DNA from 3 places in the Paucidesulfovibrio longus DSM 6739 genome. Region 1 is predicted to be linked to each of the others. Evidence: predicted binding sites of a transcription regulator. Region 1 holds the regulator's gene; each other region holds the start of a gene.
The links. Region 1 encodes sigma-54, which starts transcription at its own class of promoters, with help from an activator protein. Its sites were predicted from a motif close to CTGGCACGGNNNNTGCTT; they were not measured.
Positions count from the first base shown of each region.

Region 1 (6,172 bases):
CGTCTTCATGGAAGTGCACCCCGAACCGGACAAGGCTCTTTGCGACGGCCCGAACAGTTGGCCGCTCGACAAGGCCCGTGATCTCCTCCGCCAGCTCAAAGCCATCTGGAGTCTGACGCATGTCTGATTTGCGTAATCGCGCCGCCGCCGTGAAGCTGCTGGTCCTGGATGTGGACGGGGTTCTCACGGACGGAGGCTTATATTATGATTCCGAAGGGCGGGTCTCCAAACGCTTCAATGTGCAGGACGGCCTGGGCGTCAAGGTCGCGCAGCAGGCAGGGTTGCAAATCGCAGTCATCACGGGCCTGAATCACGGCGCAGTCGAATCTCGCGTTCGCGAACTGGGCATCGTCGAATACCATGCCGGACACCTGGACAAGGTTCCGCTCATGCGCGGCATTCTCGACCGCATGGAACTAGACTGGAACGAAGCCGCCTATCTCGGCGACGATTGGGTGGACGCCGCGATCATGCGCCGCGTTGGTCTGCCCATGGCGGTTCCCAACGCCCGGCCCAAAGTGCTGGGCTTGGCAGCATGGGTTGCTTCGGTTCCCGGCGGGCACGGCGCCGTGCGGGAGGCGATTGAATTTCTGCTTGATTGTCGCGGCCAGCTCGACGAGCAGTGGCGGAGGTGGGCCGGAGCATGAGATTTCGAGTCCTTCTGGCCTGGATAATGGTTTTCGGTTTCGGCGTGCTCATCGGCGTGGCCTTGTTCCACAAGGACGAAGAGCCGGTTCAGCAAATCAAGGAAGCCAGGCTGGAAGAGGAAATCACTCCGGAACGCATTGAAAAGACCGACATGGACGTTTTCAGCGCGGACATCTTCGCTGACGACATCGAACTCGTCCAGGGCGTCGACGGGCGGATCGACTGGCGGGTCAAGGCCAAGGGCGCTGAATACAGTCAGACGAAAAACTCCGTGACCATCATCGCCCCGCAGCTTTCCGCATATCTCGGTGAGGATCGCAACGAGCTGTTCATCCGCGCGGACATGGGCGAAGTGGACCAGCGGGCCGACAACTTCCGCCTCTGGGAAAACGTCACGGGTCGATATGGCCTCTTTGCGGTCAAGGCCGATGAATTCGACTACATCGGCGCCATGGAAAAGGTCTATCTGAAGGGCAGGGTGGTCATCCGCCGGGGAGATATCTCCATCAGCGCCACAGCCATCGAGATCGACACCAAGACGCGCCTTCTTGTGGCGGCGGGAGGCGTCGAAGCCTTGTTCACTCCCGAATCTCTGGAAGACGTGAAGCTGCCCGGAAAGGAACAGTAGGAGCCGAAATGCAGAGCAGACGAAAAGCCATTGCCGCCGCCTTGATCCTGGCAGCCATCTGCTGGGCCGCTCCGGCCTTGACTCTTCCCGCACAGGCGGCGGATGCCTGGGGGGAAATCCGCGAGGCGACGCGCAACCTCAATATACGCGCGAAACGGGATTATAAGTCCGAACACGTGCGGACGCTGAAAAAAGGCGACCGGGTCAAGGTCGATTTCCTCAAGGACGGCTGGTATGCGGTTTTTCCCCTGGACGCATCCGAACGAAAACTGTCCCAGGCTATCGGCTTCAGCAAATCCAAATACCTGAAATTCGTTTCCAAGCCTTCCGCGCCGGAACCTGTCGTTGAACCCGCTGCAGAGCCTGTGGCCGCAACCAATCCGGACACGGCGGATGTGCCGGAGCCCGCACCCGTTCAAGCCCCTGCCGTAGAGCCGGAACAGACTCTCGGCGCGGACCAGGCTCGGCCGGACGAAACCTCCGTGTCTGCCAAAACGGATGCCCTGCCAGTGCGGCCCGATCCGGGACAGGGACAGAAAGTCGTGGCCGAAGTGGAGCAGCGCCCCGAAGACCTGCCGCAGCGTCCGGCCTCTTCAGGTAAGCCCCCCGTACGCATCACCGCGGACAAGCTGACCTACGACGACAAGCACCGTACCGTGTCCTTCACCGGCAATGTCGAGGCCGTGCATGAGGAGCTCAATCTCTGGGCCAACGAACTGACGGCGTATTTCGACAAGACGGGCAAACCCGGAGAAGAGATCGACCGCATCGTCGCTTCCGGCGGAGTGCGCATGCAGCGGGGCAGCACCGAGGGAACGAGCGATTCCGTGACCTACATGGTCAAGGAGAACCTTCTGCTCATGGAAGGCAATCCCGTCATCCGGGACGGCAAGAACAAGGTCACCGGAAAGGTCATCAAGTTCTACGTCAAGGAAAACCGCAGCGAGGTGGTGGGCGGCGGCGGCAAACGCGTGGAGGCGATTCTCTTCGCCCCGGAAACGCTGGAGGCTCCCTAGCTCATGCCGAGCCTTTCCGCATCCGGCCTCTGCAAGCGTTACGGCAAGCGCGAAGTGGTCCACGGCGTGGACGTTTTCCTGAAACGCCGCGAAGTGGTCGGCCTGCTCGGCCCCAACGGCGCGGGAAAGACCACGACGTTTTACATGCTTGCGGGCATCGTCAAGCCCAATGCGGGCGTGGTTCGATTCGGGGAAAAGGAAATCACGCATCTGCCCCTGCACGAACGGGCACGCATGGGACTTTCCTATCTTCCGCAGGAAAGTTCCGTATTCCGAAAGCTGACCGTGCTCGAAAATCTGATGATCATCCTGGAGCAGACGTCCTACAATCGGGAAAAACGACGCCAGCGCGCCCGCGAGTTGATGCGCATGTTCAACATCACCAAGCTCGCGCACCAAAAGGCCATGTATCTTTCGGGCGGCGAACGGAGACGGCTCGAAATCGCCCGCGCGTTGATCATGAATCCCAAATATATCCTTCTTGACGAGCCGTTCGCGGGCATCGATCCCATCGCCGTGATCGACATTCAGGAAATCATATCCATTTTGAAAAAACTGGGTCTCGGAATCCTCATCTCCGACCACAATGTCCGCGAAACCTTGAATATTTGCGATCGGGCCTATCTCGTCTACGAGGGCACGATCATCCTTGAAGGCAGTCCCCAGGAAATTGTCAAGGATTCCAAGGCGAGACAGGTCTACCTCGGCGAAAATTTCTGCCTCTGATCCGCAATTTCCTTCCCAATTGGCGATTTACAGCCCCCATGAAGGTTGGTACAGTTCTTTCATGGTGGCTGATTTCCGCCGTGTAAATCTGTATTTTCAATAGTTTAAGATGTAATTCTTGCGCCGCATCCAAAGCTGTGGCATAGTGAAAGCAGGAAAATAAACGAACGAGATGCAGAGAGACGTGGATTTGTTCAGGCAGTCTTGAGACTGCGGATCCGCACTCCGCCGCAGTGAGCGATATGGGACTGGAACTCAGACAACAACTCAAGCTTAGTCAGCAGCTTGTCATGACCCCGCAGTTGCAGCAGGCCATCAAGCTGTTGCAGCTCTCCCGGCTTGAGCTGCTGGAATCCGTTCAGCAGGAACTTCTGGAAAATCCATTCCTTGATGAAAAGGAAGGGGATGAGGACGCGCGTGCGGAGGAGACTCCGCGCGAGGAGGCCACCGCCGAGAAGCAGGCCCAGGACGAACTCATGCGCGACGCGGACTGGGAAAACTACATCGGAGAGTTTTCCAGCACGTCCAAGCAGTCGCAGAGCCGTGAAGCCGAAATTCCGGAGGAGGGGCTCTCCTTCGAGGCCCGCCTTGCCTCCAAGCCGTCGCTGGACGGCCACATCAACTGGCAGATGCGGCTTTCGAATTTCACGGAAGAAGAACTCGCCATCGGCGAGATCATCCTCGGCAACCTCGACGACCGAGGCTATCTCCAGGCCGATGTGAACGACATCCTCTCCCAGGTCGATGCCACTCCGGAAGCTGTCGAGAGCGTGCTGCACCGCATCCAGCGTCTCGATCCCGTGGGCGTGGCCGCCCGTTCCCCGCGCGAATGCCTGCTCGTGCAACTCGAAGTCTTCGGGTACGACGACCCCATTCTTTACTCGATCGTGGACGAACACCTCGAAGATCTGGAAAAGCGCCGCTACAAGCCCCTGGCTCGCAAATTCAAGATCGACATGGACGAGCTCAAGGCGTACCTTGATATCATCCAGAAGCTCGATCCCATGCCGGGCACCAGTTATTCGAGCACGGAGCCGCATTACGTCAGCCCGGACGTTTTCGTGTACAAGTACGGAGACGACTTCGTGATCGTGCTCAATGAGGACGGATTGCCGCGATTGACGCTGAATTCGTTTTATATGGACGATATCAAGTCCTGCAACAGCAAGGACAAGGAATATTTCCAGGAAAAGATGCGCTCCGCGGCCTGGCTGCTCAAGAGTCTCTACCAGCGCCAGCGCACCCTCTACAAGGTCATGGAGAGCATCGTCCGTTTTCAGAGGAGCTTTTTCGAGGAGGGCGTTTCCAGGCTGAAGCCGCTTATTCTCAAGGATGTGGCCGAGGACATCAGCATGCATGAATCCACGGTGAGCCGGATTACGACCAACAAGTACGTGTCCACACCGCACGGGATTTTCGAGTTGAAGTTCTTTTTCAACAGTGCGTTGGACCTCGGCGACGGAACGCAGGTCGGCTCGGAATCCGTCAAGGCGCTCATCAAGCAGTTCATCGGCGACGAGGATCCCAAGAGGCCGCTCAGCGACGAAGTCATAGGAGACATGCTCAAGGAAAAGCTGGATGTGAATATCGCGCGCAGGACGGTCGCCAAGTACCGTTCGGCCATGAATATTCCTTCCTCCTCAAAACGTAAGCAGATTCTTTGAACTTGCCCACTCAACCTCTATCTCAAGGAGGATTGTGTATGAACATCAGCTTCAACTTCAAGAACCTTGATCCCTCGCCGCATCTGAAGGATCACATCGAGAAGCGTTTCGATAAGATATCCAAGTTCATTCAGGACAGCGACGAGTCCGATCTCCAGGTCAACCTCGCCGTGGAAAAGACTCGCCAGAAGGCCGATGTGGTGCTCAACGCGGACAACATCCACATCTCCGCCTATGAGGAGTCGCCGGACATGTACGCCACGATTGATTCCGTGGTGGATAAGCTGGAATCCCAGCTGCGCAAGATCCGCGAGAAGATGAAGGACAGGCGGCGCAAGGCCCAGACCCGCGACGTGCGTATGGAGTATTTTTCGCTTTCCGAAGCGGGAGATGCTCCGACCATTACCGGCACGGACAACTACGAACCCAAGCCCATGTCTGTTGAAGAAGCGGCCATGCAGCTCGATTCGTTGCAGTTCGAGTTCCTCGTATTCCGCAACGCGGAAACCGAGGGAGTCAATGTCATCTACCGCCGTAAGGACGGCGACTACGGATTGATCGATCCCGGAAACTGAAATGAGATTAGGCGAGTATCTTGATACGGAACTGATATTGCCGGAGCTTGCCTCCGCCACCAAGGCGGAGGTGCTCCGGGAAATCGTGAGCGCAGTGAGCGACAGGATTCCGGAAATGGACGCGGAGGAGGCCCTCCGCGTCCTTCTTGACCGTGAAAGCCTGGGATCGACCGGCATCGGGGATGGCATTGCCATTCCGCACGGCAAGCTCGAATCCCTTGATCGCATCGTTGTCGCAGTGGCCCGCAGTACCCAGGGTGTCGATTTCGAGGCCCTTGATCACGCCCCCTGCCGGATCATCTTCCTGGTGATTGCCCCGGAACAGGTGGCGGGGCTTCATTTGCGCATTCTCGCGCACATTTCGCGACTGCTCAAAGATCCTGAATTCCGCAGGAACTTCTTGGAAGCGGACGGCGTGGAAGGGCTTCAACAACTCCTGCAGGGCACCTAGAAGGGCATCCGCTTGAAGAAAGACGTTTCTTTTCCCGTGATTGTCGTTACCGGGCTTTCTGGTGCGGGCAAGAGCACGGCTCTCAACGTCTTCGAAGATCTCGGTTTCTTCTGCGTGGACGGGCTTCCCGCAGGCATGCTTCCGAAGATGGTCGAACTTTTTCGCGGCATGGATAAGGACCATCGCGGTCTTGCCCTGGGCATGGACCTCCGACAGGTGGATTTCGTGGAAGAATGGGAACGCGCCTCCACCGAACTGGCCGCCATGGGCGTCAAGGTGCAGGTCGTGTTTTTGGAGACGCGCCAGGACAAGCTGCTCACCCGCTACGCCACCACGCGTCGGCTGCATCCGTTGGAAAGCAATTCCCTCGGCCTGGAACAGGCCCTGGAAAAGGAGCGCCAACTCCTGGGGCCGATCCGGACATCCGCCGATCTCGTCATCGACACCACGGGCTACTCCATCCA
Region 1 is NZ_ATVA01000016.1:320,022-326,193, reverse strand. It holds gene kdsA (3-deoxy-8-phosphooctulonate synthase) at 1-127, shown strand, start outside; gene G452_RS0114405 (KdsC family phosphatase) at 120-647, shown strand; gene lptC (LPS export ABC transporter periplasmic protein LptC) at 644-1,276, shown strand; gene lptA (lipopolysaccharide transport periplasmic protein LptA) at 1,285-2,292, shown strand; gene lptB (LPS export ABC transporter ATP-binding protein) at 2,296-3,018, shown strand; gene rpoN (RNA polymerase factor sigma-54) at 3,261-4,682, shown strand; gene hpf (ribosome hibernation-promoting factor, HPF/YfiA family) at 4,721-5,257, shown strand; gene G452_RS0114375 (PTS sugar transporter subunit IIA) at 5,259-5,708, shown strand; gene rapZ (RNase adapter RapZ) at 5,721-6,172, shown strand, end outside.

Region 2 (6,172 bases), on a different contig from region 1:
GCACTTTCTCTCCGCTAGGCCAGGATGTTTTCCTCGCCGGTGCGGATGCGCACGGCCTTGGCCACGTCCAGGACGAAGACCACGCCGTCGCCTTCCTTGCCGGTCTGCGCGGATTCGCGGATCACGGCCACGGCCACGTCGGCCTTGTCGCTGGGCAGGCCCAGCTCGATGCGGACTTTCTTGAGCAGATTCACTTCCATGACCACGCCGCGGTAGGTTTCGGTGAATCCCTTCTGACGACCGGACCCCAGGATGTTGGTCACGGAGATGGAGTAGAACCCCTCGGCGTAGAGCGCCTGCTTGACCAGGCTCAGCTGTTCGGGGCGGATATAGGCGATTACGAGCTTCATTATTGATGTCCTCCTTGTTGGCTTCGTTAGTCTGCGCCGTTTACTCGACCGTGAAGACCTGGAAGCCGTTGTAGGCCTCGGAGCCGTGCTCGGAGATATCCAGACCCTTGCGTTCTTCCTCGGGGCTGACGCGCACTCCGAAGATGGCCTTGACGATGGAGAAGGTCAGGTAGCCCATGCCGAAGGCCCAGACGAAGAAGGCGGCCACGCCCACGGCCTGCACGCCGAGCTGGGCCGCGCCGCCGCCGTAGAAGAGGCCGCCGTCCACGTTGAACAGACCGCAGGCCAGGGTGCCCCAGGCGCCGCAGACGCCGTGCACGGACACCGCGCCGACCGGGTCGTCGATCTTGAGAACCTTGTCGATGAAGTCGACGGACAGGACGACCAGCACGCCGGCGATCAGGCCGATGACGATGGACGCGGCCGGGGTTACCGTGGCGCAGGGCGCGGTGATGCCCACCAGGCCCGCCAGGGCGCCGTTCATGCTCATGGACATGTCGGGCTTGCCGTAGCGCAGCCAGGAGAAGATCAGGGCCGCAAGGGAGCCGCCGCAGCCGGCCAGGGAAGTGTTCATGGCGATCAGGCCGATGGAGCTGTCCGCGGTGGTGGTGGAGCCGGGGTTGAAGCCGAACCAGCCGAACCAGAGGATGAACACGCCGAGCGCGGCCAGGGGAATGTTGTGGCCGGGAATGGCGCGGGCCTTGCCGTCCTCGCTGTACTTGCCCAGACGGGGACCGACCACGATGGCGCCGGCCAGAGCGACCCAGCCGCCCACGGAGTGGACCACGGAGGAGCCGGCGAAGTCGCAGAAGGCCACGGAGAAGGTGGACTCAAGCCAGCCCGCGTCGCCGAAGAGGCTGCCCCAGGCCCAGTGGCCGGAGATGGGGTAGATCAGGCCGGTGACGATGCAGGAAACGATGATGTAGGAGCCGAACTTGGTGCGCTCGGCGATGCCGCCCGAAACGATGGTGGCCGAGGTGGCCGCGAACACGGACTGGAAGAACCAGAAGGTGTAGGCCCAGGGCAGGTCGGCCTCTTCCACGCCGCCGAGGGCGAAGTGCGAGAAGCCGACGTACTCGGAGCCCAGGCCGAACATCAGGCCGAAGCCGAAGAGATAGAAGATGATCTGCCCGGCGCCGAAGTCCAGGAAGTTCTTCATCATGATGTTGCCGGCGCTTTTGGCGCGGGTGAAGCCGCACTCGACGCACGCGAATCCGGCCTGCATGAACATGACCAGGATGGCCGCGATGAGCGTCCAAAGAATGTTGGCGTTGTCCTGAGTGAGCATTTCAGGGGCGGCGTCCTGCGCCATGGCGAGGGACGGGATCAGGGTCAGGGCCAGGGCGATGGCCCCTGTGGCGAGTCCGGACGGGACTCCCTTGCGCGACCGATACAGGTTAAACATGCGACGACTCCTCCTGTTGGGGGGTTGGCGTTGGTTACTGCACTCCTAAGGCAATCGCCGTGCCAACATTGATAATTGTCTGTATTTATTGAATTTGTTAGTATCTTGCCTGAAATACTTGTTTCAAAAATGTTAAAAAATGACAAAAATAGTCTCGCAAAAAATAAGAGAAAAACAAAATTGTAAATTCTAAAAGATATAAATCTGGCCTTGCTCGAGATATTGTTCGATTATGTAAATATCTTTTAATATTGAGCTGTTATCTTGGTATTTGCGTGTGGATTGCAATGGGCAACAGGAAGTGGATGCGTTACCGATCTCCGGATTCGAATCATTTCCGTAAAGAACCATTCGTTATGCCGCATCTTTTTTTGCCTCGAACATTTGTGGCGGCCAACGTGGAGAGCAGTTTGCATTTTGGTTTTTTGTTGATGGAGTTGGCTGATTTTGAGTATAATGTCTGTTTTATTGTTCGATTATATGCGCGATAGTGGTATGTAGTCATGATTTTGCGCGAATAAATGCGGTAAAATTGTCCGAATAGTCGCAAAATTGCTAGTCCAGAACTTTTGCGGCGAATCCGCCAAGCGAGCGCCCAGCCTTGCGGATGCGCGCGTTTGCGTGTTCCTCACGGGCCGGTTCCGCCCTTTGCGGCGGGAAAACCAGAACGCACGGGCCTGGTCCGGCGTCCGGCAAATATGGAACGGGATCGCTGTCCGCTTCGGTGCGGCGGCAAGTCGAGGCGTGGAGTGGCCAGGCTGTAGCGTGCGAAGCTGGAGATCTGGATCGGTGGTCGAGGTCGTTGGGCAGGTTTGTCGGGCATGATTGCCGGGCGTGGGCGTTGGGCGGGGGCGGCATGGAAGAGCGTCGGCGGTTCGTTTTTGCCGGGCTTGGTTCTCCAATGCGTCCGATCCTTTTCTGCCAAGCGGGGCGGACCATTCGGGGCGTGCCGGGGAGCAGGCGTGTGAACGCTCGTTTCGGCTCGAAGACCCTGTTCTTTGTGACTATTGTGTTCTTTCTAAAAAATGTGTTGACAGTATCGAGGCGTATGAAGTAGCTCCAAACCATGAACTCCCTCCGTGACCTCGGCGTCTTCGCCTCCTTTTATTTTTGGTATTGGTTTAGCCGCGTCTGCGGTCACGGGAGAGGTACAGCCTAACATACGGGTTTTGGGTAAATCTCTTCAAAGGGGCCGCAGGCGAAAGCCGGCGGCCCCTTTGTCTTGACGAGCCCCCGGTGCCTGCGGTCCGCAACCTAACGGAGTAGTGCCATGCACATCGGGAAAGCGATTCGACTTGAGCGGATTTTCAACCGCGACACGGGCAGGACCATCGTGGTGCCCATGGATCACGGCATGACCGTCGGACCCATCGAGGGCATCGAGGACATGCGCGAGGCCGTGAGCAGGATCGTGGAAGGCGGGGCCAACGCCGTGCTCGAACACAAGGGCAACGTCCGCTGCGGCCACCGGGCCAAGGGCCGCGACATCGGCCTGATCGTTCATCTTTCCGCCTCCACCTGCATGTCTCCCCGTCCCAACTACAAGGGCCTCGTGGCCTCTGTCGAAGACGCCATCTGCCTCGGCGCGGACGCGGTCAGCGTGCATCTCAACCTCGGCGACGACAACGAGACGGACATGCTGCGCGACGTGGGCCGGGTGGCCACGGAGTGCAACCGCTGGGGCATGCCCATGCTGGCCATGGTCTACGCGCGCGGCCCCAAGGTCGGCAACGAGTACGATCCAAAGGTCGTGGCCCATTGCGCCCGCGTGGGCACCGAGCTCGGCGCGGACGTGGTCAAGGTCAACTACACGGGCGACCCCGAAACCTTCTCCAAGGTCACGGACGCCTGCTGCGTGCCCGTGGTCATCGCGGGCGGACCCAAGATGAACAGCACGCGCGAATTTTTGCAGATGGTGCACGACTCCCTGACCGCAGGCGGCGCGGGCCTTTCCGTGGGGCGCAACGTCTTCCAGCACGCCGAGGTGGTCCGGCTGGTCCAGGCCCTGTCCAAGGTGGTCCACGAGGATCTGGATGTGGACGATGCCCTTGCCCTGGTCGAAAAATAGCTCCGCGAGTACAATGCAATGAAAAAGATCATCTTCAAGGCCATTCCCTTTGACAAGCATCTGCTGACGCTGGCGCTGGAATCCGGCGTGGACGCGGTCATGGTCGAGCCGGACCGCGTGGACGACGTGCTCGCGCTGGGCCGGGTCCAGGTCGTGACCGAAACCGAGATGCCGACCCAGGCCGTCAACGAAAAGGCGGACGAGGAAGAGGCCGTGCGGCGCATGTGCGCCGGGGAAAATATCGTTCTCGCCGAGGGCTGGGAGATCATCCCCCTGGAAAACATCCTGGCCCAGGTGGCGGACGTGGCCGTGGAAGCGGATTCGCTGAAGCGGGCCAGGCTGGCCGCGGGCGTGCTGGAACGCGGCGTGTCCTGCGTCGTGGTCCTGCCCCAGGCCGCCGCCGATCTCAAGGCCATCGTATCCGAACTCAAACTCTCGCAGGGCAAGATGCAGCTTTCCAAAGCCACGGTCACGGCCATCGAGCCAGCGGGCCTCGGCCACCGCGTCTGCGTGGACACCATTTCCATGCTGCGGCGCGGCCAGGGCATGCTCGTGGGCAATTCCTCGGCCTTCACCTTCCTGGTGCACGCCGAAACCGAATCCAACCCGTATGTGGCGGCCCGGCCTTTCCGGGTCAATGCGGGAGCCGTGCACGCCTATGCGCAGATGCCCGGCGACAAGACTGCGTATCTGGAAGAGCTGGCCGCGGGCCGCGACGTGCTCATCGTGGACGCGCAGGGCGACACCTCCCTGGCCACGGTGGGCCGGGTCAAGGTCGAGGTCCGGCCCATGCTGCTGATCAAGGCGCGGGTGGACGGTCCGGAGGGGCCGGTGGAAGGCCAGGTCTTTTTGCAGAACGCGGAGACCATCCGCGTGGTCCGCGCGGACGGCTCGCCCGTGAGCGTCGTCACGCTCAAGGAAGGCGACGAGATTCTCTGCCGCACGGACGCGGCGGGCCGCCATTTCGGCATGCGCATCAAAGAGGACATCAAGGAAGGCTAGCCATGACCAAAAGCAGGGAACAAGATGACATCAGCGGTTGGCGAGGCGGCCAGGGCAAAGCCGGCGACGCGGGCGGGCTCGGCGGGCTGCGCGAGCGCATCGACTCCATCGACGAGAGCATTCTCGAGCTGCTCAACCAGCGGGCCGAGATCAGCCTCGAGGTCGGCCGCTGCAAGGCGGGATCGGACGACCCGATCTTCAAGCCGAGCCGGGAGAAAGCCGTGATCACGAGGCTTCAGGTGCTCAACCCCGGCCCGCTGCCGGACCGCCACCTCTACAACATATACCGCGAGATCATGTCCTCGTCGCGCCGTCTCCAGCGTCCGGAGCGCGTGCTCTACCTCGGACCGGAGGGTACTTTTTCCTATTTCGCGGGCATCGAGTACATGGGCCACCTCGCGGAACTGAACCCCAAGCCGAACCTGGAAGAGATCTTCCGGGCCGTGGCCGAGGGGGAGGCCGAGATGGGCATCGTTCCGCTGGAGAACTCGCTCCAGGGCACCGTGGGCCAGACCGTGGACCTGTTCATGCGCTACCAGGTCTCCATCCAGTCCGAACTCTACTCGCGCATCAGCCATGCGCTGCTTTCCAAGTCGCGCACGCTTTCCGGCGTCGCCAACGTGTATTCGCACTCGAATCCGCTGGGGCAGTGCGGCGACTGGCTCCAGGCCAACCTTCCGGACGCGCCGCGCCTGCCCATGTCCAGCACGGCCGCGGCGGCCCGTCTCTGCCAGACGGACGAAAGCGCTGCCGTGGTGGGCCATGTCCGGCTGGCGGAAATGTTCGGGCTGAACATCCTGGCGCAGCACATCGAGGATCTGCCGGACAACTGGACCCGTTTCTTCATCATCGGCTCGCGGGCCTGCCAGGAGCAGCACCGGGACAAGACGTCGATTCTCTTCACCACGCCGGACAAGCCGGGCGCGCTGGCCAAGGCGCTGGAAATCTTCTCCCGCCGCAGCGTGAACCTGAGCAAGCTGGAATCGCGTCCGTTCCGGGGCGAGCGCTGGAAATACGTGTTCTTCGCGGACCTGGACTGCGACCTCACGGACCCGGCCTTCGACCCGCTGATCCGCGAGCTGCGCGATCATTGCCACACCTTGCGCCTGCTCGGTTCCTACCCTGCCGGGCCGCATCTGGAGGGCGTCTAGCATGGAGGGGAATATGGAAATCGTCACGGTTACGGCTCCGGCCTCCAAGTCCCTTTCGCACCGCGCGCTCATCGCGGCGGCGCTTTCCAGGGGCGAGAGCGTCGTGGAGCAGGCCCTGCAGAGCGTGGACATCGAGATAACGCGTCACTGCCTGGAGGCCGCCGGGGCCGTGATCGTGGGCAGCGGCCCGGAACTG
Region 2 is NZ_ATVA01000011.1:62,280-68,451, forward strand. It holds gene G452_RS0101995 (P-II family nitrogen regulator) at 15-350, opposite strand; gene G452_RS0102000 (ammonium transporter) at 391-1,755, opposite strand; gene G452_RS0102005 (2-amino-3,7-dideoxy-D-threo-hept-6-ulosonate synthase) at 3,026-3,823, shown strand; gene G452_RS0102010 (3-dehydroquinate synthase II family protein) at 3,842-4,825, shown strand; gene pheA (prephenate dehydratase) at 4,828-5,976, shown strand; gene G452_RS0102020 (3-phosphoshikimate 1-carboxyvinyltransferase) at 5,990-6,172, shown strand, end outside.
Region 2: a site for sigma-54 is predicted at 1,804-1,821, ahead of G452_RS0102000 (ammonium transporter). Genes of this name have one in related genera too.

Region 3 (6,172 bases), on a different contig from region 1:
CACGACCGTGCAGGGGCTGGAGCAGCCCGGCGAGCCCGCTTCCGGGCAGACGGCGCAGCCCGCTCCGGACCCGGCCCTGCAGAATCGGCTGGACGCCCTGGAAACCGAGAACGCGCGGCTTCAGGCCCGCCTGGACGAACTGGAACGGCAGATGGACGAGCGCGTCGCCGCCGTGGACGAACGTCTCGCCGCCCTGGAGGCCAAGGCTGGGGAAGCCGCCTCCGCCGCGACGAAGCCTCTGGTGGACCTCGGAAACGACGAGCAGTTCAAGGAAAAGGTCGTGCGCCAGGGGCTGGAGGAAATTTTGAATATGTCGCGGCTGCTGCTGGACAAGATGGAATATGAGATGAACCAGAAGATCAAGGACGGTGCCGCGCCGGAAGCGGACGCGGCGGCTGTCGCCGGGCAGGGCGCTGCCCAGGGCGCGGCCCAGTAGCCCGGTTTCAGAACGTCTTTCCGGCGATGTCCGCGAGGGAGCCGAAGATGTGCGCCAGGGCGCTGCCTTCCACCTGGGCGTCCACCTGGGCGTAATGTCGGCAGAACAGCGCCAGGGCGACGATCGCGGCCAGGGCAAGGGCATCGAACTGGTTGAACGGTTTGTACATGCGCACCTCGCTTTGCTGCACGTTGGAAATTAGGTACGGCATGAGTCGAAAGGGTGTCAACCGCCGCGGCTTTCGGCGAGGGAATCGGCGATGAAGATTCTGCATCTGATCACCGCCCTGGAGACCGGAGGGGCGGAAACCATGCTGGCCAAGCTGCTCGAGAGCATGGACGCCGGCCTCTACCAGCCCGTGGTCGTGAGCATGATCAAGCCTGGGCTGATGGGCGAGCGCATCGTCGCGTCCGGCGCCGAGCTGCTGGACCTGGGCATGAGCCGGGGGCTTCCCTCCCCGCTGGCTCTGGTCCGGCTCGTTTCCCTGCTGCACGAGCACCACCCCGACGTGGTCCAGACCTGGCTCTACCATGCGGACCTGCTCGGACTGGTTGCGGCGCGAACGGCGTTTCCCCTGGGCCGCCGCCCCGCAGTGGCCTGGAACCTGCGCTGTTCGTTCATGGATTTTTCGCAGTATCGGCGCTCCACGGCCTGGACCGTGCGGCTCTGCGCCCGGCTGTCCGGCCTTCCCGACGCCGTGGCGGCCAACTCCCGCGCCGCCGTGGACCGGCATATCTCCCTGGGCTACAGCCCGCGTCGGTTCGAGGTCATCCCCAACGGCTTCGACGCGGGACTGTTTCGGTCCCAGCCCGCAGCGGCGGCGCTGCTGCGCCGCGAGCTGGGCGTTCCTCCCGAATCTCTCCTCGTGGGCATGGCCGCCCGTTTCGATCCCATGAAGGACCATCGCACTTTTGTGCGCGCCGCAGGAATCGCGGCCGCCCAGCGTCCGGACGTCCACTTCGTCTGCTGCGGGCAGGGGGTGGATCCGGAAAACGAGCAGCTGGACCGCTGGGCCAAGCAGGCCCGGCTGAACGGCAGGCTGCATCTGCTGGGGCAGCGCAGGGACGTGGAACGCTTCCTTGCCGGGCTGGACCTCTGCGCGTCCTCGTCCATGGGGGAGAGCTTCCCCAACGTGCTCGGCGAGGCGCTTTGCTGCGGGGTGCCCTGCGTGGCCACGGACGTGGGCGACTCCGCCGCCATCGTGGGCCGCTCCGGCGAGATCGTCCGGCCCGGCGACCCGGATGCGCTGGCAAGGGCCATGCTGCGCCTTCTGGACCTGCCCGCTGCGGAGCGCTCCCGCCTGGGCTGCGAAGGCAGAATGCGCATGATCCGCGATTATTCCCTGGAAGCCATGGCTGCGCGGTATGCGCGGCTATACGATTCCCTGGCCCGAACAGGCCGGGAAATGAAGGATCCCGGCGAGTGAGCGCGACAAAAGGCCCGGCTATGCCGGGCCTTTTCTTTTCCGGGAGCGGCGTTCAGTTCTTTTTGCCGGTCTGGACGCCGAGCCGGTGTCTCTTTTGGGCGCGTTCCCTTTCCTGGGATCGTCCCTGGCCGTCGGGCTGGACCTGCTCGCGGCTGTTCCAGCTGCGGGTGGCCGCGTCTTCGGGAATGTCGTCCGGACCTTGGCGCGTGGCGCGGGGCGTCACGCCGAGTCCGCTCTGCTGCTCGTTCCGGTTCGTGGTCGTGCGCGGCCGGACCTGGGGCGCGTAGGCTTTCTGGTCCTGTGCGGCGGCACCTTGGGCGGCGTCCAGGCCGGTCTGCCCGGGCGCGACGTCGACGGCGCGCTCCCTGCGCTCCCTGGCCCGGTTCAGGGTTTCTTCCGCGTCCCGCAAGCCTGCCCGCGATCTGTCCAGAGCCATGTTGGCGTCCTCTATGGCGGCGGGATCGCCGAACTGGATGGCCTCGGCCAGGTTCTGCTCGGCCTCGAGCGTGTCCGCTCCTGCCCTGGCCGCCGCCGCTTCCGCTGCGGCCACGGGGTCGTGCATGGCCTGCGCCGCCTCGTCGCCGTTTCCGGCGTCCAGGGCCGCTCCCGGCTCCGAGCCCGTGCCCCCGGCGTCCGCGCCGCTTACGACGACTGGAGTCTCTTGGTCCGTGGGCGGGGCCGGCTGGGCCAGGCCGGGATGCGACGTCGCCAGCATAATCAGCGCCGCCAGCAGCCCGCCGAGCAGCGCCCGAAAGCGGGCCGAAACGCTCCATGGTCCTTTGTGCGGAAAAACACGCATGTTCGCCTCCTCCGGGTGCAGGCATTCCCGTTGGCGGCCTGTTCCCGGATCGGTCTTCCGGGAACAGGCCCGATGCCCGGCCCTCTGGCCGGAGCATATCCTCTTTGCGAAAAAAAAGGTTTCGAAATCCAGAAAAATAAAACTCAACCTTTGGCACAAGGGTTGCTCTTCCTTGAGCGGGGAAGTTTTTTCCGGGCCCGCTCCTTCGGAGCAGGGGAGGAAACCGGAGCAAGGAGAGCGTCCGCATGTTCGCGGACATCCCAAGGAGTCGTCATGGCATTTTCATCATTGTACATCGGCGCGACCGGGCTTGTCAGCCACGGGCAGCGCATGGGCGTGATCGGCAACAATCTCGCCAACGTGAGCACCTCCGGATACAAGCGTGCGGACGCGCTGTTCCAGAACCTCATCAGCGAGCAGCTGGCCTGCGGGACGACCCGCAGCGGGGACTCCGTGGTCCAGACCAGCCAGAAGGGGCTCGGCGTGGGCGTGGCGTCCATACGGACCAGCTTTCTGCAAGGCTCGTTCGAGAATTCGACCACGGCCACGGACATGGCCGTTTCCGGCAACGGATTTTTCGGCGTGGTCAACCCGGAGGACGGGAACCAATATTACACCCGTGCGGGCGTGTTTCGCTTCGACCAGCAGGGCTACCTGCTCACGCCCCAGGGCTACCGCGTCCAGGGCGGCGCCGTGGACCGCGCCACGGGCGCCGTGGGCTCCATGGAGGACATCCGCCTTCCGTACCAGGAGATCGTGGTCAACGGGCAAACCGTTCCGGCCATCGTTTCCGAGCCCAAGGCCACCACGGCCATCACCCTGCAAACCAACCTGGACTACGCCACCGGGGACAGCTACACGGACGCGGCCGATCCCTTCTTCGCCATGGCCAAGGCCTGGAACGGGCTCAACGACGACCCGCTCGGCTTTGCCACGGGCTACGACACCGCGCTCAAGGTCTACGACGAAAACGGCACGGCCCATAACCTCACGGTGCACTTCGACCCCGTGGACACCTCGACCCTGAGCAACACCGCCGCGGGCAGCAGCTACTGGGAATATCTCGTGACCATGCCTCCCTCGGAGGACGGCTCCGCCGCAGCGGGCACCTCGGGCGCGGGGCTGCTGGGCATGGGCGTGCTGACCTTCAACAAGTACGGCGAGCTGACCGGGCAGACCGCCTTCAGCCTGACGGGCTCGGACCCGTCCGTGCTCAGCAACTGGACCCCGGCCTCCTTCAGCGCCGAGGGCGCGCCCGTGTTCAGCGCCACCTTCAGCGGAACCGCGTCGCAGGATCTGTCCCTCAATTTCGGCCTGACCACCTCTTCGGCGTCCTGGAACACGAACGTCGCCGGGTCGGCGGGCGCGGTGGGCAAGGACGTGGCCGCCCTGGGCAACATGGCCACGCCCGCCAAGGACGCCTACTCCACCACCAACTACGAGTGGGGCTCCACCACGCTGGCCGCGCGCCAGGACGGATATGCCGAAGGGTATCTGCGCGGGCTGATCGTGGACGAAAAGGGCTTCATCACCGGGCAGTTCACCAACGGCCAGGAGGAGAAGCTCTACCAGGTGGGACTCTACCGCTTCAACAGCGAGTACGGCTTGCGCCGCGAAGGCGGCAATCTCTTCTCCGAGAGCCCGGATTCGGGAGCCGCCCTGGAAGGATTTGCCGGGGAGGAGGGCCGCGGTGCGGTCTATGGCAACTCCCTGGAGATGTCCAACGTGGACATGGCCGAACAATTCGCGGACCTGATCGTGACCCAGCGGGGCTTCCAGAGCAACACCAAGGTCATCACCACCTCGGACGCGATCCTGAACACCCTGATCGGAATCAAGCGTTAGCTCGCCCGCAGCCGCCGGACCCCGCCCCTGCGCACCGCTTCGAAGCGGGCAGGGGCGGGGCTGCTGTTTGCGCCAGGGAGACGAATGCTTGAAAAATGTTGCACTTTCCTCCCCGGATGGTACAGAAAAGTCAGGATCGCGTGAAGGCATAGGCACGTGCCTTCCGGGGACCGCGGAAACGGAACGTGCCGTTGCGGTGCCGCAGGTTGGCGCGGCAAGGGGATCGGACCAGACCAGAAGCTGGCCCAGCCTTCCGAAATGTAAGGAAAGGCAGACCAAGCCGGAAAGGATACGTGTAATGATGTCCGAAAGAATAGCATTCGACGCCGAACGTCTCATGGAAAGCCTGGACAACGACGAGGAACTCCTGGAGGAACTGCTCAGGGCCTATGTCGAGGACGCTCCCCTGCGCCTCGCGGCGCTGACGCGCGGCGTCGAGGAAGGAGACGCGGCAGCGGTGGTCACGGCGGCCCATTCCCTGAAGGGCATGACCGGAGTCATCCGCATCGCGGCCCTGGAACAGAAGGCCCTGGAACTGGAGATGGCCGGGAGAAGCGGAAACATCGCGAAAATCCGGGAGATTTTTCCGGCTTTCCGGGACGATCTCGAACGCGTCCTGAGCCAGGCCGGGGAGTATCTTCGCTAGGTCGGCCCCGCTTGAACCGGAAAGGCGACAGGCGCCGGAGACGTGAAAACGTTTCCGGCGCCTGTCGCGTTCAGGACGTCAGGATGCGGCGTACGCCGCTTTGCCGTCGCGCTCGGCAAAGACCGACGACACGGTGAAGAGGGCGTTCAGGGCCGCTGGAAATCCCGTGTAGACCGCCATGTGCAGGACGATTTCCAGGATCTCCTCCTGGGTGACGCCCACGTTCAGCGCCGCGTGCGTATGGACTGCGAGCTGCGGCTGGGCGTGGCCCAGGGCGATGAGCCCGCCGAGGGTGGCGATCTCCCTGGAGCGCATGTCCAGCCCCGGCCGGGAAAACACGTCGCCGAAGCCGAACTCCACCATCAGGCGGCCCATGTCCGGGAAGAGCTTTTCCAGGCGCTGGACCACGGCCTCGCCCGCTTCGCCGTCCAGGGCGATCAGTTGTTCCAATCCTTTTTCATACCGCTTCGAATGCATTCAGGCCTCCTTGGTTGACGTGATGGCTCATCTGACGGCAAGATCATCCATGCGTCCAATGTCTTGTTTGTTTCATGTTGATGCAAAAAAAGTATGATTATGGAATTGAGACAACTTAGATACTTCCTGGCCGTTGCCGAGGAGCTGCATTTTTCCCGCGCGGCCGAGCGGGAGCACGTGTCCCAGCCGCCGTTGTCCCGGCAGGTGGCCGCCCTGGAGGAGGAACTCGGCGCGCGTCTCCTGCTGCGCAGCAGCCGCCGGGTCGCATTGACTGCCGAGGGCGAGCGCGTCGCGGCGATGGCCAGGGAGATCTTCCGGGCCGTGGAGCGCGGGGTGGCGGACGTGTCGGCCATGGTCCGGGGCGCGGCCGGGCGGCTGCGCGTGGGCTTCATTCCCATGGCGGCGAGCACGCCGTTCCCGGAAGCCGTGGCGCGCTTTCGCGCGCGCAGGCCGCACGTGGAGCTGGCGATGGTCGAGGGCGATTCCAAGTCCCTGCGGGAAAAGCTGGCCCGCCGGGAGCTGGACGCCGCCCTGGTGCGCGGC
Region 3 is NZ_ATVA01000014.1:240,254-246,425, forward strand. It holds gene G452_RS0110290 (hypothetical protein) at 1-436, shown strand, start outside; gene G452_RS19025 (hypothetical protein) at 444-605, opposite strand; gene G452_RS19030 (glycosyltransferase) at 696-1,862, shown strand; gene G452_RS0110305 (hypothetical protein) at 1,915-2,661, opposite strand; gene G452_RS0110310 (flagellar hook protein FlgE) at 2,935-4,506, shown strand; gene G452_RS19035 (Hpt domain-containing protein) at 4,805-5,152, shown strand; gene G452_RS0110320 (carboxymuconolactone decarboxylase family protein) at 5,231-5,629, opposite strand; gene G452_RS0110325 (LysR family transcriptional regulator) at 5,735-6,172, shown strand, end outside.
Region 3: a site for sigma-54 is predicted at 2,812-2,829, ahead of G452_RS0110310 (flagellar hook protein FlgE). Genes of this name have one in related genera too.